4 regions of the Bradyrhizobium sp. 44 genome follow, and region 1 is predicted to be linked to each of the others. Evidence: predicted binding sites of a transcription regulator. Region 1 holds the regulator's gene; each other region holds the start of a gene.
What was found. The regulator LexA, encoded in region 1, represses DNA repair genes until DNA is damaged. The targets are predictions, from matches to a motif close to TGTTCNNNNTGTGTTCNG.
Positions count from the first base shown of each region.

Region 1 (4,255 bases):
CTTCGACGATCTTGCTGAAAACATCGAGGGAGCGCGGGCGCGCGGCTTGACGGCCGTGCATGTGACTTCGCCGCGTGATGTGGGGAACGCATTGAAAGCATTGGGCATCTGACGACGATCTGCCGCCGCGAGACCCCCGGAGATGCGGCCCAACGCGACTAATTTTGAAGAAGTTTAGGAACCCGATCACTTTGTGCATTTTTATACAGAGTTCCCGGAACGGAATACCGTCTTCCGGACTCTAGAGTCCGTTGGGACTTCTACAGACGGATGCATCATCGTGTTGGGCAAAACCTACCTCACCAAGCAGGCCTCTCTTCTTCTTGAATTCGCCAGGACAACTTCAGATTCGGATCTTTCCGCCAAGCTTGTGAGCAAGGCCGCCGACCTGAAATCCCAGGCCGATCCGCTGCCCGACAAGGATCAGGGACCCAAGGCGCCCGACGTAACTCACGGGCAGCCAGGGAGCTGATCGATGCAGGCCGGGGCGCTCGTCGTTCTCGTCTTGCCATGACCATTGTCCTGCCGATCTGGCACGTTCTTCGGATCATGCCGCAACGCGCTTGATCCTGCCTTCCGGAACAATGCGGTGGGATGACTGCACCCGCTCGGCTGTTTTGCCTCTGCGCCCGCGCTCGGCTAGAAGACGTGCGGAACATTCGCCCGAACGTGCCGAGCAGGAGTTTTCGCCGTGGCCTTGATGCCGGTTTCCGACGCGCTTGCCGCGGTGCTGGCGGGTGCAGAGCCGCTGCCGGAGGAAATGATCTCCCTCGACCAGGCCTACCATCGCGTGCTCGCGCGTGACGTCGCGGCGCGGCGCACGCAGCCGCCGCAGGCGATGTCGGCGATGGACGGCTACGCGGTGCGAGCGGCCGATGCCGCGACGATCGATTCGGAGCTCACCATCATCGGCGAAGTCGCGGCGGGCCGACCGTTCGCGGGGATGGTCGGCGCCGGCGAGGCCGTGCGGATCTTCACGGGCGGCGTCGTTCCCGGTGGCGCGGACGCCGTCGTGATCCAGGAGGACACCGTCGCCGCCGGCAAGCGTGTCACGATCAAGGAAGCCGCGATCGCCGGTCGGCACATCCGCCCCGCCGGCGTCGATTTCCGCGAGGGCGACGTGCTCCTGCGCAAGGGAAGCCGTCTCACCGAGCGCGACCTCGCGCTCGCCGCCGGGATGAATCATCCGCACCTTGCCGTTTACGGGCGTCCGAAGGTCGCGATTCTCGCCACCGGCGACGAGTTGGTGATGCCGGGCAGCACGCCCGGCCACGGCCAGATCGTCTATTCCAACGGCTACGCCCTGCACGCGCTCGCCCGCAGCGAAGGCGCCGAGACCATCGACCTCGGTATTGCCGCCGACACGCTGGAGGCCACCACCGCCGGCATCCGCCGCGCCCGTGAGAGCGGCGCCGACATCCTGATCACGACCGGAGGCGCATCGGTCGGCGACCACGATCTGGTCCAGCAGGCACTGCGGGACGAAGGCATCGCGATGGCGTTCTGGAAGATCGCGATGCGGCCAGGCAAGCCGATGATGCACGGGCGGCTCGGCGCAATGGGCGTGATCGGTCTGCCGGGCAATCCCGTGTCGTCCTACGTGTGCGCTTTCCTGTTCATGGTGCCGCTGATTCGTGCCCTGTCGGGCCGTTCAGTGCTTCACCATCGCCGTGAGCGCGCCGTGCTCGGCCGCGATGTCAGCGCCAACGACCAGCGCGAGGACTATCTGCGCGCGCATCTGGAGGAGCGTGACGATGGCACACGCGTCGTTCTTCCCGTCAATCATCAGGACTCTTCGCTGCTTGCGAATCTCGCTGCAGCACAGGTACTTCTCGTGCGCGCACCGTTCGCGCCGAAGGCCGAAGCCGGCACGGCTTGCGAAGTGTTGCGGCTCCCTGTCTGAGCGCCCCGGCAATGCGCGTTCCGCCAACTTTGCTCTGTTCACGGTAAATTAAGCAGTTGCGGAACATGTATCGAACATATAGTGTCCGTTCATGATTTGTTTCGAGCATGTAGCGGCATATTGCCGAATTCAGCGTCTCGGAATCGGACGACATCAACCGGGGGACTTTGGTCGAGATGTTAACGCGCAAACAATACGAGCTTCTGCGGTTCATCAGTGAACGTCTGAAGGAAAGCGGCGTACCGCCCTCCTTCGACGAGATGAAGGATGCGCTCGACCTGCGCTCGAAGTCGGGCATCCATCGCCTGATCACGGCGCTCGAGGAGCGTGGCTTCATCCGACGCCTGCCCAACCGCGCTCGTGCGATTGAAGTCATCAAGCTGCCGGAGCTCCAGGCAGCCGCCGGCAGCCGCCGCGGCTTCACGCCGAGCGTCATCGAGGGCAATCTCGGCAAGGTGCGTGCGAGCTCCAGCCTGCCCGCGGACGACGGCGAACGTCCCGTCGCGGTGCCGGTGATGGGCCGCATCGCGGCCGGCACGCCGATCGAGGCGTTGCAGACCCGCAGCCATACTATCAGCGTACCGCCTGACATGCTCGGCTCGGGCGAGCATTACGCGCTCGAAGTGCGCGGTGATTCCATGGTCGAGGCCGGCATCCTTGACGGCGACATGGCGCTGATTCAGCGCAACGAGAGCGCCGATACCGGCGACATCGTGGTGGCGCTGATCGACGACGAGGAAGCGACGCTGAAGCGCTTCCGCCGTCGCGGCGCCTCGATCGCGCTCGAGCCCGCCAACGCGGCCTATGAGGTCCGCATCCTGCCGCCCAACCGGGTGAAGATTCAGGGCAAGCTGATCGGGCTTTACCGGAAGTACTGATACCGGGAGTGCTTGATACCGGGAGTGCTAGGCGCCTCGCGCGCTTCCGATCGGCATTGCCGGTCAGAGATTGGAGCGGATCATCGTCCGCTCCGGCTGGATAGTCTTTCTGGTTCTGCACAGTCTATCCGGCCCCTCCTCCGGCGCTGGCTCCTCGCGATGCCCACGAAGCAGCACCGCTGCGCGGCCCAAGTGTTCGAGGAAATGGCGGCCAGCGATCGTCCGCAACGTGCGGAATGCGATCGAGCAACCGTTGCAGCCAAGTCGGCAATATCCGGGCCGGCAACATTCGGACACGCGCCTCCCGAATGCATCGCAGCAGGCTTTGTTCCTATTGAATGCGGGAAAGATAATGTGATCGCGGCTTGCGGAAACCAGCCGCAGATTTGCCCACAACCAAGCAGAGCGTTCGTGCTTCCACTCTGATAGAGGCCTGCGCCTCGAAGAGACGCGGGTTGCTATCCCAGCATGAGGAGCACCCGATGTGTGACTACAGCTTGCATGCCGTCGCGTCGCGCCCCGCCGAAGTCGGCGAGACGATCGTCACGACAAGCTTCCGCGGCACCTCGACGCGAGGCTTCGCCTCGGCAGCCGATCCGTCTGTTGCCGTCTGCCTGCTGCCGGGAACGGAGCTCGCCTTCGCCGACGACGTTCGCTACGACAATCGCTGGATTTGGACGCGCACCATCAATTCCCGCGTGGGCAAGTTCGGCAAGATCGACCCGCACGTTCCCGACCGCCATCATGACGCGATCGAATTCCCGGACGGCAAATATGTGCTGGTGACGCAGCTCGTCGAAGGCCAGCGCGCGACCGTGCTGCAACTGCCTGTGACCCAGCCGGTGACGGAGCGCGAGCACAAGGCGCAGGTCATCGCCGACAGGCAGCCGACCGTCACGCGCCTGCCGATCGGCTGACGCAGCCGCCTACGGGGTCGGAGGTCAGGATTGAATTGCCATCGCCGGCCGTGGCCGGCGAGATGGCGTGGTTTGCGCCCAGCGAATCCGAGCAGATGCACCAATCCACTGCATTGCTCCGCACCGTCAGATCAATCGTCGGCCTGCAAGTCGGTCTCCGCCGGCGTTGCGTCCTTGATGCGGGGCGCGATCGCCTTGGGCGCAAGGCTGCCGTCGAAATCACCCTCGCCTGCGCCGGCTGGCAACCAGGGGCGGCTCGCGCCTCTCGCCCTCACCGCCTGAACCGCAAAGCCGTCACCACGCCGCATTAGCGCCAGCGCGCTCTGGCTGGCGAGCCGCTGCCGATCGACCACCATCGCCGCGCAATCGGGCGGCGCGGGACGTGCCGTCACCACCAGCGCGGCCCGACTGCAATCGTCCGCGAGAGCGTCGACGCGTAGCGCCAGCGCGACCAGCCTCCCGTCGGCCAGTGGCGTCACGCAGCCGGATTCGTCACAGGACACGCCGTCGGCCAGAGAGGCTCGGCCGGCATCGCGCGGATCTGCGTCGGCAGCGAG
Region 1 covers NZ_JADPIY010000020.1:310,979-315,233, reverse strand. The annotation lists gene IVB41_RS23670 (HAD family phosphatase) at 1-112, shown strand, start outside; gene IVB41_RS23665 (hypothetical protein) at 281-472, shown strand; gene glp (gephyrin-like molybdotransferase Glp) at 692-1,903, shown strand; gene lexA (transcriptional repressor LexA) at 2,080-2,781, shown strand; gene IVB41_RS23650 (hypothetical protein) at 3,264-3,698, shown strand; gene IVB41_RS23645 (ComEC/Rec2 family competence protein) at 3,830-4,255, opposite strand, start outside.

Region 2 (4,255 bases), on a different contig from region 1:
GCCTCCGGCCGCTTTTGAGGCTTGTGCGGATCGGTTGCGGCATTGGCGATCATGGCGCCGGTCATGCGCTCGGCGTCCTCAATCAAGGGCTTAATGATCGAAGCCTCGGGCAGGTTCCTCCAATATTTCTTCGGCATCTCGGCCTGCATCGCCTTCACCTTCAGGCGGGCCGGATTGAAGATGCTGGCGTAGTAGCGCCGCCAGGTTTCCTCCAGCCGGTCTTCGCTCGGTGCCTCGCTCTTGCTGACGCCTGATGTGAACGAGAGCGCGTGGCCATCCCAATGCGCGCACAAATCCGGCGTCAGGATCGACCAGGGCATGTCGGCAAAGCGCCGGGCGAAGAACGGCGCGGCGAGCTCGACGATATGATGCTCCGGCTCGAACCAGGCGACATAGTGTGCTTCGCGTTCCCTGCCGATCTCGCGGAAGCGCACGAAGGCGTGCATCTTGTGCTCGTCGCGGTAGACCGCCTTTGCCATGGCCGTGACTTGCGCGACGTCGGGATCGGTCGCGACCTCGATGAGATCGTGGTTGTCCTTCAGCCGAAACAGCAGGCGATAGAGGATCGCGAAACGCTCGGGATCGCGATGGAGGATCGCGGCCTTGGCGAGCTCGACGAATTTTGCAGGCACGTTGAAGGTGCCGTCGCCACCCGCCGGCAGCGGAGACGGCGAGGGCGTCGCGAACAGCTCCGCTTCGCCGCCCTGCACGGTCCAGGTGATGTCTGCCGGCTTCATTTGGTGTAGCACGAGGCTACGCGCGGCTTTGCGCCAGCCGTCGAAATCGGTTTCGTTCTCGAGGGTGATATATTGCATCAGAAGCCAAATCCCAGTTGCGTTGCCTTCGGCTTGAACCGTTCGATCAGCCGTGCCTCGTCGAGGCGGTGCGGCGCGGGACGGTGGTCGCTGAGGACGATGAACGGCAGCGCCTTGTTGCGGGGCACATGCAGCCGCGCGAGATCGGCGACGCGGATCGTGGTCGTGCGTCGCGTTGCGATGATGCGATCGACCGCCTTGGTGCCGAAGCCCGGCACGCGCAACAACTCCTCGCGGCTGGCGCGGTTGACGTCGAGCGGGAAGCGGTCGCGGTGGCGTAATGCCCAGGCGAGTTTTGGATCGATGTCGAGCGGCAGCATCGCACTTTCGTCGACGATCTCGCCGACGTCAAAACCGTAGAACCGCATCAGCCAGTCGGCCTGGTAGAGTCGGTGCTCGCGCAGCAAGGGCGGCGCGCGCAGAGGCAGCGCGCGGCTGGCATCGGGGATCGGGCTGAACGCGGAATAGTAGACGCGCCTCAGCCTGTATGAACCGTAGAGATTGGCGCTGGTGTGGAGGATGGTGTGGTCGGAGGCCGCGTCGGCGCCGACGATCATCTGCGTGCTTTGGCCGGCCGGCGCGAAGCGCTGCGGCTTGGCTTTCGTGTTCGCGTTGCGGCTTTCCTCGGCCTCGTCCAGCTTCAGCCGCAGCCGGCCCATGGTGCGGCGGATCGCGCGCACGTCCTTCTCGGGCGCGAATTGCTGCAGGCTCGTCTCCTGCGGCATCTCGATGTTGATGGAGAGACGGTCGGCATATTTGCCGGCCTCGGAGATCAATGCATCGTCGGCCTCCGGGATCGTCTTGAGATGGATGTAGCCGCGGAAGTGATGCTCCTCGCGCAGTTTTCGCGCGACACTCACCACCTGCTCCATGGTGTAGTCGGGGTTGCGGATGATGCCGGAGGAGAGAAACAGCCCTTCGATGTAATTGCGCCGGTAGAAGTCGAGCGTCAGCTTGACCACTTCGTCGATGGTGAAGCGGGCACGCGGCACGTTGGAGGAGGCCCGGTTGACGCAATAGAGGCAGTCGTAATTGCAGGCGTTGGTCAGCAGCACCTTGAGCAGCGAGATGCAGCGGCCGTCCGGCGCGTAGGAATGGCAAATGCCCATGCCGGGCGCGGTCGATCCCATGCCCTTGCCGTCGCTGGAATCCCGCCTCTCGGTGCCGCTGGAGGCGCAGGACGCGTCGTACTTGGCGGCGTCCGCCAGGATTTCCAGCTTGCGTTGCACGTCCATATTGGAATCCCTTTGATTCAGCTCATGAATCCCGAAGAGTGCCAATTCGATTGACTCTCCAGGCGCCGTTAGCTTTATATTAGAACATACCATGAACAATTGAGCCAGCCGTTGGTTCTCTTTTTGAGAGCCACGGCAATCACCCCTTCAAGGAGCGGCGACCATGAGCGGCGCACGCATCAGCGCGCTTGCAGCCTTGCGCGGCCAGATCGAGCGCATCGAGACGGCGGAGGTCGTGCATCATCGCGACCGTGTCGCGCTCGGCCATCGCGAGGCCGACAACGCGCTAAAGGGCGGGCTCGCGCGCGCGGCAATCCACGAGGTATTTTGCGAGGGACGTCAGGGCGCGGCCGCGACGGGCTTTGTCACCGGACTTGCGGGGCGGATGACGGCGCGAAAACCGCTGCTGTGGGTGCGGCAGGATTTTTCAGAAATTGAAACCGGTGCGCTGTCGATGAGCGGGCTCACCGAGATCGGTCTCGATCCGCGCCGCATGGTGATGGTGCGCGCCGCCGACGTGGAGAGTGCGTTGCGCACGTCGGCCGATGCGCTCGCCTGCGACGCGCTGGGTGCCGTCGTGCTCGAGCTCTGGGGCGAGACGAGGCAGTTCGATCTGGTGGCGAGCCGCAAGCTGACGCTGGCTGCGCAATCTTCCGGTGTCACCGGCCTGTTGCTGCGGATGGCCGCGCAACCTTTACCCTCAACCGCCGAGACCAGATGGATGCTGCGCGCGGCGCATTCGCCGCCGGGCGCGATGTGGAGCGCTTGGGGGGCGCCGCGTTTCGATGCCGAGCTCCTGCGCAATCGTCATGGCCCGTGCGGGCGGTGGATCATGGAATGGAAATGTGATGAGTGCCAGTTCTCTGAATCGTCGGCGTATCCTCAGCCTGTGGCTGCCGCGCCTGCCCATCGATCGGATCCAGCGGTTCTTCGGCAACGTCGGACTGCATGAAAATAATGCGCCCAGCATCGTCGTTGCCAAGGACAGCAACGCGTTGGTGATCCATGCGCTGGACGAGGCGGCCGAGCGCCTCGGTCTGCATATCGGCCAGCCTCTGGCCAATGCCCGGGCGATGTGTCCTGATTTAAAGGTGTTCGACGCCGATGCCGTGGCCGATGCCAAGACGATCGGCGACATCGCAGACTGGTGCGATCGTTTCACGCCGCTGGTGGCACTCGATCCGCCGCACGGGCTGTTCCTCGACATCACCGGCTGCGCGCATCTGTTCGGCGGCGAGGCTGCGCTGTTGCAAACCCTTGTCCGTGCCCTCGATCGACAGGGCTTTGCCGTCAGCGCGGCGATCGCCGGCACCTCGGTCTGCGCGCGCACGTTGACGCGGCAATCTTCAGGGACCATCGTTGCCGATGGCGGGGAGGCGGCGGCAATCAGCCGGTTTCCGGTGTCAGCGCTTGGCGCGGGTGAGGCCATCAGCACCGGCCTGCGACGCGCCGGCCTGAAGACCATCGGCGATGTCGCCTCGCGCACGCCGAGCGAAATCACGGCGCGGTTCGGTGCGCGGTTCTCCACGCTGCTCGCGCATGCGCTGGGGCAGGGCGATGCGCCGATCAATCCACGAAAGCCGCTGCCCGATTACATCGTGGAGAAACGCTTTGCCGAGCCGATCGCGACCGACACCATGATCGCGATGACGCTGTCGCGCCTGGCGGACACGCTGATTGCGTCGATGGAGAAGCAGGGCAAGGGCGCGCGCCGCCTGGAAGCAGCCTTCTTCCGCACCGACGGCGCGGTGCGCGCGATTATGGTCGAGACCGGACGTCCCGTGACGCGGAGTGCGGTGATCGATCGGCTGTTCCGCGAGCGCCTCGATGCACTCGCCGATCCGCTCGATCCCGGCTTCGGCTTCGACATGGTGCGGCTGTCGGCAAGCCGCACCGAGATCGTGGTGCAGGAGCAGCGCGATCTCGACGCCCATGTCCACGACAATGACGAGCTTGCCGCGCTGATCGACCGCATCGCCGCGCGCATCGGCGGAAAGCGCGTCGTCGTGCATCTGCCTGAGGATACCCATATCCCTGAATGTGCGGTGCTGGCCGCGCCGGCGCAGCATCATCTCGCCGTGGCCATGCAGGCCGAATGGCCCGCGCGCACCAAGAGTGAGCCGCCGCTGCGTCCGTTGCGGCTGTTCGACAAGCCTGAGCCGATCAATGTGCCGTTTGCGACCGTGCCCGACGGGCCGCCGCATC
Region 2 covers NZ_JADPIY010000004.1:351,737-355,991, forward strand. The annotation lists gene IVB41_RS01595 (UdgX family uracil-DNA binding protein) at 1-815, opposite strand, end outside; gene IVB41_RS01600 (putative DNA modification/repair radical SAM protein) at 815-2,050, opposite strand; gene IVB41_RS01605 (ImuA family protein) at 2,214-3,002, shown strand; gene IVB41_RS01610 (DNA polymerase Y family protein) at 2,899-4,255, shown strand, end outside.
Region 2: IVB41_RS01600 (putative DNA modification/repair radical SAM protein) is a predicted target of LexA. The motif match lies at 2,131-2,148, and genes of this name have one in related genera.

Region 3 (4,255 bases), on a different contig from region 1:
GAGCTGCTCACGCTGACCTGGGAGGAGTCCGGCGGCCCGCTCGTCATGACGCCGAAATCCCGCGGCTTTGGTACGCGGAGCCTGCTTGCGAGCGTCGAGTCCCAGCTCGGCGGGCAGGCGCGATTCGATTGGCGCGCCGAGGGTCTGTTGTGCCGGCTCGAGGTGCCGTTGGTCCGCAAGACTGCCGCGACGACCGCGCCCGGCAACTTCGAAGCCGCCAGCTCCGCCGAATTGCAGCGCGCGTCCGGTTAACCGGAGGCCGCACTCTTCCTGCGCTGCGTCGTTTGCGGCTCGCGCGCGACCCGTCCTTCGAGCCAGGCTTCCGTTTGGGCGAGATCGCGCAGCGCCTTGGCATAGCGGCACGCCGCGCTTCGCTCCGCGCCGCGGGGCAGCTTGCGCGCTTTGCGGAGGATGTCCGCGGCGGCGTTGCGATAAGCCAGAGAGCGATAGAGAAAGACCACCTTACCCATATCGAATGTTCCCGTGTTGCGCAGTCATTCTCGTCCAACCGGCATGAACGTCGGATGAAGCGGGCGATAACGATTCCTTCATGCGGGTGGAACCAGCGCGTGTCGCAGGCGTTGCTTGCGAGATCGGGATAGAGTTCCATGCGCGCGAAAAAGTCGTCGGACCTGATCTCTCCGAGCGGGCTCGTCAAGCTGATGACGCACGCCATGATGGGCGCAGCCTTAGGGCTCGCTTTCAGCCTCTTGCTCGTGCTGTCCAATCCAGCCGTCGCCAATTTGCTGAATCACGGCGGAAGCCAGGCCGTTGTCGTTTTCGCCCTCACATTGGTGACGACGTTCGCGATCGGGGCGACACTCACCGGCGTCGTATTCATCCTCGCAGAGGACAAGCAATCTTGAAGGATGCGAGATTTACCGGAACTTCTTTGTTCGGAACTCCTGCGACGAATAGCAGTTGGCTGCCTGCGTCAATTCAACTCAGGGAGTTCCCGCACATGAAGACCACCAAGCTCGCTCTTGCCGTGATGTTGGCCACCGGCCTCACCGCCGCGCCGTTCGCGGTGCAGGCTAAGTCGCACAAGGCAAAACACGGATCCTCGATGTCATCGTCGCAAACCACCACAGGCGCCAACACCAAGTCCTCCAAGGGTGCTGATCCCTCCGGTCAGGGCGGCTCCGGTCCCGGCTCCGATCAGGGCGGCACCATGACGAACAACAAGGGCGGCATGAGCAACACCAAGTAGGTTTTGTTCGCCCAACTCATAGAGGCCCCGCGATCGCGGGGCCTTTTTGCTTATGGTGTTCGAACAAACTTTTCTCGGGCCGCGTTGCGTGCAGGCTTCAGCTCCGATGGCTTCCCAGGATGTCAGGATGGACGCTGCCGGAATCAGCTCTCACCAGATGATCGAGTCGTGCGCGCTTGCGCGCGATCAAGAGCTGGGCCGCGGCGTCGTCGAGCCCCTCCCGTTGCAGCTGCCGGATGGCAGAGCCCAGTTCGAGAATCTCGGCGCGCAGCTTTAGAATCCGGTACGCATCCGGGTCTTCCTCCACCGTGCGCTCCCAAAGCTTTCAGCGGCGCGCGATCACGCGCAGAGGACTACCTGATGCCTTCGCGGAACGAAGGCTCATCCTGTCGCGGACATTCGGCAGGACATCGCCGCCACCTGCAGCCTTCCATTCGCCGATCAGCAGATTGATTTTCCGGCGCAGATCCATCTGCGCCAAGGCCTTCTCTGTGCAGTCGCGATCGCGCTCGACGAGCTCGCGCACGGACGCCTCGACATCGGCCATTTCAAGCCTCAAGGCGCTGATTTTACGTCGAATTTCATTAATTCTGTTGTCCATGACTTGTTAGAACAAAATAAGAACATATAGTCAAGTCACGATTTCAGAAGGGAGAAGCGACATGCAGGTTCAGGGTAAATACGACGCCAAGACTTTCGTAACCGCCAAGACTTTCCTCACCGAACAGATGACGCGGGCGCAGGGCCTCCGGCTGAAGCGGCTGAGCGAAGAGGCGTATCAACCTGCGCAATATGCGCGGGATCTGTCCTCCAGCGAGGCAGCGCGGCGCATTCAGGTGCTGGAAGCCGAGATCGAACTGGCGGATTCGTTCTAGACTAAGCCGCGTATCCGGGACGTGCATGCGCGCTTTCGGAACCATGCCTGTCTCGGATTGTTTTCCCAGGCCAAGGGAGAACATGCATGGCACGCAAGGCAAAGAAGCGCCGCTACTCGCGCAGCTCCGGCAGCGACGTCGAAGGCGAGATGAAGCGCTACAAGAAGGGTACCGCGAAAAGCGGACCGGGCGGTCGAGGCGGACGCGTGAAGAGCCGCAAGCAGGCAATCGCGATCGGCCTGTCGAAAGCGCGCAAGAAGGGCAAGAAGGTCCCGAAGAAAGCCGCGAAGCGAAAGACGTCCAAGAAGACGTCAAAGAAGACGTCAAAGAAGACGTCAAAGAAGACATCTCGGAAAACATCCAAGAAGACTTCGAGAAAGACTTCGAAGAAGACGTCGAAGCGCAAATCCTCCAAACGGTCGCGCTGACCTCCGTCAGATCATGCTGCCCGGCATGAAGCAGCGGATCGAAACGCCGAACGCGGTCTTCACCGGCCACACCATGGTGCGGCCGGCCCGGTTCGGCTCGGTAATCACGGCTTCGTCCGGGACGTCGACCCACTCCCCGTCGAGCCGCACGCGATAATGTCCATTGTGCGAGTCCCAATCGGGATCGGCGACGGCAAACCCATCCGCATCTGAGCAGCACGGACCGAGATGGCTGCGTAGACCGTCGAACCATGGCTTGAGGGGAGAGTCCGCGTAGCGGCCGTCGTCACGCCCGAGAGCGATTCCGCCCCACAGCACGAATGGCGCCACGAGCAGCGCAGTCCTCAGCGAGAGCTTCAATCGATCCATGTCGGCACCGATCAAATACGAATTGCCGACCGGTCCAGCTCAGCGGCGGCAAGTTCGAAGTTCCACGCTTGCAATCGTCCCGGCGGCTTCATTGCCGCCGAGTCCCTACCTGACCCGGAATTGTGATGAGCGAACACGGCTTTTTCGGACGAACCGGGTCATCCTCACTGCCGTTAACGAGAATGTTATCGGCGGACATCCGGAATCCTGAAGGCGAACAGGAAAGGCGGCCCGTGGGCCGCCTTTTTGGAGTTGCGCCGATCGACGTTCGCCTTATGCGAGCGGCACCGCGACGAAACGGGTCGCCTGCGCGCTTCTGACCTGCAGCAGCACGCTGCGCTTGCCGGACGATTTCGCCTGCGCCAGCTCCGAACGGACATCGCCGATATTGGCGACAGCCTTGCCGCCCACATTGAGGATGACGTCGCCGGGCTGGATGCCGCGTTGCGCGGCCGGCCCTTGCGGATCGACTTCAGTGACGACGACGCCCTTCTGGCCGGCGCCCTGCACGTCGCCGGCCGGAGCCAGGCTGAGCCCGAGACGCGGCGGCATGCCGGCATCCGGCTGCGACTTGCCCTCGTCGGCTCTGGCCTGCCGCTCGTTCGGCAACTCGCCGAGCGCCAGTGTCACCGTCTTGCTGTCGCCCCTGTGGACGACGTCGAGCTTCACAGACGTGCCCGGCGCCAGGGTGGCGATGGTGCGGGCGAGATCGCGGGAATCCTTGATCGCGGTGCCATTGACGGCGGTGATGACGTCGCCCGCCTCGATGCCCGCCTTCGCCGCCGGGCTGCCGTCCTGCGGATTGTCGACGATCGCGCCGCGCGCCTCCTTGAGGCCGAGGCTGTCGGCGATATCCGATGTCACCGGCTGCACCTGCACGCCGAGCCAGCCGCGAGTGACCGCGCCCTTGTCCTTCAACTGTGCGACGACGAGCTTTGCAGTCGAGGCCGGAATGTCGAAGCCGATGCCGACAGAGCCACCGGAGGGCGAGAAGATCGCGGTGTTCACGCCGATCACGTTGCCGTTCATGTCGAAGGCCGGGCCGCCGGAATTGCCCTTGTTGATCGGCGCGTCGATCTGGATGAAGTCGTCATAGGGACCGTTGCCGATGTCGCGGCCGCTGGCCGAGACGATGCCGGCGGTCACGGTGCCGCCGAGGCCGAAGGGATTGCCGACCGCGACGACCCAGTCGCCGATACGCGGCTTCTGGTCCGAGAATTTGACGAACGGAAAATCCTTCTTACCCTCGACCTTGATCAGCGCGAGATCGGTCTTCGGATCGGTGCCGACCACTTTCGCGCTGTAGATCGTGCCGTCGTCCATCGTCACTTGCACCGACTCGGCGTGATCGACGACGTGGTTGTTGGTCACGG
Region 3 covers NZ_JADPIY010000038.1:255,178-259,432, reverse strand. The annotation lists gene IVB41_RS33960 (HWE histidine kinase domain-containing protein) at 1-252, shown strand, start outside; gene IVB41_RS33955 (hypothetical protein) at 249-470, opposite strand; gene IVB41_RS33950 (hypothetical protein) at 609-866, shown strand; gene IVB41_RS33945 (hypothetical protein) at 962-1,210, shown strand; gene IVB41_RS33940 (hypothetical protein) at 1,308-1,517, opposite strand; gene IVB41_RS33935 (hypothetical protein) at 1,536-1,757, opposite strand; gene IVB41_RS33930 (DUF3072 domain-containing protein) at 1,873-2,085, shown strand; gene IVB41_RS33925 (DUF6496 domain-containing protein) at 2,172-2,513, shown strand; gene IVB41_RS33920 (hypothetical protein) at 2,520-2,882, opposite strand; gene IVB41_RS33915 (Do family serine endopeptidase) at 3,156-4,255, opposite strand, start outside.
Region 3: IVB41_RS33930 (DUF3072 domain-containing protein) is a predicted target of LexA. The motif match lies at 1,819-1,836, and genes of this name have one in related genera.

Region 4 (4,255 bases), on a different contig from region 1:
TCGTGGGCTTGACGGTCGGCGGGTTGAGCGCTGCAAGTCGCTCGGCATCGGCGCCGCCAACGGAGATGTCCAGCTGACGCATGACGAGCTTGGGAACCGCCGATTTCTCGCGCCAGCAGTAGTCGAGCAACCGGAGCAGAATCAATTGCGCATTCGGCTCTGACTCCATCCACAATTCGACCGAGTCGCATTCAGCGAACAATTCGATCAATCCGCGATCCTTCGCACCCGATCCTTCGAGACGCCAGCGCGGCGTATCATCCAGCCAATGAAGGCCATGTGGCTGCTTGGTGCGTGGCGCAAAAAACGCATCGAGCTCGACATCGGACGGCAACGGTCCCCAGACCAGCCGGCGCTCGATCGCAATCACGAGATCAGCAAGGCCGGCGCGTTGGATCGCGCCGGCGGTGGACGAGTCCGTTGTCACAATGAGCCGCATCATGCCGGTGGCCTCAAGGCTTCGTCAAAGAAGGGCCGTAGCGCCACAGCCGATCGTTGGTCAGCCGCGTGCCGCCCCACCAGCGATCGATTGGATTGTGGCGGCTGAAATCTTCCCTGCCCGCCAGCACCGACCTCCCAAACTCCGTTATCGACAATCTGCTCCGCAGATAAGCCTCATCACGGTCCCTCAGATTCTCTCGGCGGATATTCCGCAGTTCATCGTCGAGTCCGGCAATCGCGGGTCTCGGACCTAGCGCAAGTCCGTGCAGCAACCACCCCAGCTCAAACTCGCTAAAAACACGCGTACGGCGAAGACTACGCAGATGGAACAATGCATTCGTCCGTTCGTAACCCCGTGCAATGAGTTCGAGGAATCGCATTTCCGTCGCGCCGAGCCCCGTTGACGGAAGCTCCGCCAGCAAGTCGATCAAGGCCGGCTTCAGCATCGGCAGGGCACTCAGATCGTTGTCAACGAGGCCGACACAGGCCTCGGGCGTCGGCGCGGCGTAGGCCAGCCAAGCCTTCCTTGCCGTTGCGAGTTCATCCGAGGTGATGTCGACAGCCGGAATGTAGGACAGCGACTTACTAATGTTCGCCGCCTCCTGTGAGATGAGATCGAAGGCAATCAGTCGGAGCTTTGACTTGGCCACGGTCTCTGGGTGGGAGCGGAGATATTCGAGCAGCCAGATCAGCTGGAGCTGATCATTTGGGGTCCGATCGAACCACAATTCGACCAGGTCGTAGGATTGGCAGAACTCGACCAGCGAAAGATGTCTGCGGTCTTCGGCAGCCGACGGCCGGCGTCCAACGAAGTCCGACCAGTGCGTCCCGGACCCGCTCCCCCCGAGCGGGCGGGGACATAGACTGCAAGTTCGTTAAGAGGCGGAGGCCCATCGACAAAGCGGAACGTGAAGGGGATGACGATTTCGGCAAGGCCCGAGCGCATGAGGTCGAAGCCGGACGAACTCGTCAGAAACGCACGCTTCATCGCCTAAATACTCCAGGCAAAACGAAACGGGCACTGACGACGTCGGCAACTCAACGTCCTCAGCGCCCGCTCCTCGCGAAAAACTCTACCCGTTGAGGCTTACTCGTCCCCCGGCTCCTCGCCGTCGGCGTCACGCTCGGGGCTGCCGGCGAGAATCTGCTCGGCGATCAGGCCGGAGTTCTGGCGGATCGAGGTCTCGATCTTGGCGGTGATGTCGGGGTTGGCCTTCAGGAACGCCTTCGAATTCTCGCGGCCCTGGCCGAGGCGCTGGCTGTCATAGGAGAACCAGGCGCCGGACTTTTCGACGATGCCGGCCTTGACGCCGAGATCGAGGATCTCGCCCATCTTGGAGACGCCCTCGCCGTACATGATGTCGAACTCGACCTGCTTGAAGGGCGGCGCCAGCTTGTTCTTCACGACCTTGACGCGGGTGGTGTTGCCGACAACCTCGTCGCGCTCCTTGATCGCGCCGATGCGGCGGATGTCGAGACGGATGGAGGCGTAGAATTTCAGCGCGTTGCCGCCGGTGGTGGTCTCCGGCGAGCCGTACATCACACCGATCTTCATGCGGATCTGGTTGATGAAGATCACCATGGTATTGGACTTGTTGATGGACGCCGTCAGCTTGCGCAGCGCCTGGCTCATCAGACGGGCCTGCAGGCCCGGCAGCGCGTCGCCCATCTCGCCCTCGAGCTCGGCTTTCGGCACCAGGGCCGCGACCGAATCGATCACCAGCACGTCGACCGCGCCGGAGCGCACCAGCGTGTCGCAGATTTCCAGCGCCTGCTCGCCGGTGTCCGGCTGGGAGATCAGGAGCTCGTCGATGTTGACGCCCAGCTTGCGCGCATAGACCGGGTCGAGCGCGTGCTCGGCGTCGATGAAGGCGCAGATGCCGCCCTTCTTCTGCCCTTCCGCAACCGTGTGCAGCGCCAGCGTGGTCTTGCCCGAGGATTCCGGCCCGTAGATCTCCACGACGCGCCCCTTCGGCAGGCCGCCGATCCCGAGCGCGATATCGAGCCCCAACGAGCCCGACGAGATCGCCTCGACATCCATCGAACGGTCGTTCTTGCCCAGCTTCATCACCGAGCCCTTGCCGAACTGCCGCTCGATCTGGGAGAGCGCGGCGGCGAGAGCTTTACTCTTGTCCATGGAGGATCCTTCGACGATACGCAGGGCAGTGGTGGACATCGGGTCGTGCTCCTTATGACGAGGATTCGCGTGAGGGACAAACGATTGGCGAGGCGGCGCGGCGATAAAAACAATGTACCCTATTTGTTCTAGGTTCGCAATATGTTCTTTTGGGAATTTGCACGCTCTGGCTGACGCGCATCAAAGACGGATGACCCGCACGCCGCCAGAATTCGGTAATCCTGCGGCACCGAACCTTTCGCGGTCTGCGGCCTTCTCTTGGATGAGACTGCAACTCTGGGACTTCCAATCATGACGGAAAATACGCATCACGATACGAGCCGGCGCTCTCCACTGCTGGAGGCGGCGCGAGAGGAGCTGAGCAAGTTCGAGCGCAAGGAAAACGAGTTCCGCAAGAAGGATCGCGAAGAGCGTGCCGCCGAACTCCATCTGCCGCTGGACGCGATCAAGGTTCACTAAGGCCGCGGGGACGAGGGCTTAGGAGCTGACAGGCCGGCTGGCTGGGCAGGCGGCGGCGGTGTTCGCCAGCGGCAACGCGCCAGCGACGAGGCCGGAGCGGCGCCATTGATCTCAAAAAGATCGGCACGGGAATCGGGATTCGGATGGTCGTGGAGGCGCGTCCGAGTCGATATGGTATCCAATTACTACCAGCAAGCCATTGATTTAGTGGCGGAATTTTCCGGCGGGCTACTGTGCATGGGGTTGTTTTCGTGTTTTTGAAAGGCGCGCATGGGCCTTTCCACCCCCAGAGCCGTCTCCCGGCACCCAACACCGCCTATAGCAGAACCAGCAACCCGATGCCGATCACCAGCACGACGAAGCCAGCCGCCGTCGCGGCGGCGAATGACCGCTCTACGTTGTCCATGATGCCACCCCGTTGCCGGTGCGCCACGTTTCCCCCATGGCAGCACCGTCGCTGCGAAATCTCGCCTGCGGTTGTGTCCTGAGTTGTGCGAACGGATGTCGAAATTGGGACCGGTGCGGGGCCAGTCTGCGGCCCGCCGCGCTCAGGCTTTCGCTGCCACCGTCAGCCTTGTCAGGCTGTCGTAAGCTGAGCCGGCTAGGTTCGCCTGGCTATGGTGTTGCAGCCCAGCACCTCAGCCTCCAATAACCTTTCCCCGCTTGGTTCTTCCAAGCGGGGTTTTTCATTCCGATTTCATTCCGATTTTGATGCCGATTTCCATGCCGGCCGGCCGGTTTGCGAACCGCCCTCCTCCTGCGTCAGCCGCAGCGAGAAGGCGCGGATCGCCGGCGCCGCGAGCAGCACGATCGGCAGCATCGCCGCCCATGCGATCAGCCACGACACCATCCAGTGCGCGAGGAAGTCCAGTGCGTTCCCTGCCGGAAAGCTGGCGATGCCCGCGGCGATCAGCGAGGTCAGTCCGGACTGGATGATTCCGAACACGAAATGAGAATAGCGGCGGGGAATGCCCGGCATGACGCGCCCATGTTGTTGACCGTCATCGGGCCAAGCAAGGCATATGCCGCCGCGTTCCGGAAGGTGCCCTTACCCATCCCAGGAACTCTGTTCTTGGTCGGAGAACCACGGGCATGAGGTCTCGCGCCGCCGCGCGTGGCCGGCGTCTTTCGACATCCGATTTCGAATGTTTCGGCGCGCCTGCGTTTGCAAGATAGCCGTGAGCTATCCGGGGCTTACCGACAGATTTGGCTTTCCCT
Region 4 covers NZ_JADPIY010000029.1:595,432-599,686, reverse strand. The annotation lists gene IVB41_RS28590 (hypothetical protein) at 1-442, opposite strand, end outside; gene IVB41_RS28585 (hypothetical protein) at 453-1,169, opposite strand; gene recA (recombinase RecA) at 1,529-2,617, opposite strand; gene IVB41_RS28575 (hypothetical protein) at 2,870-3,037, shown strand; gene IVB41_RS28570 (DUF2798 domain-containing protein) at 3,735-4,016, opposite strand.
Region 4: recA (recombinase RecA) is a predicted target of LexA. The motif match lies at 2,692-2,709, and genes of this name have one in related genera.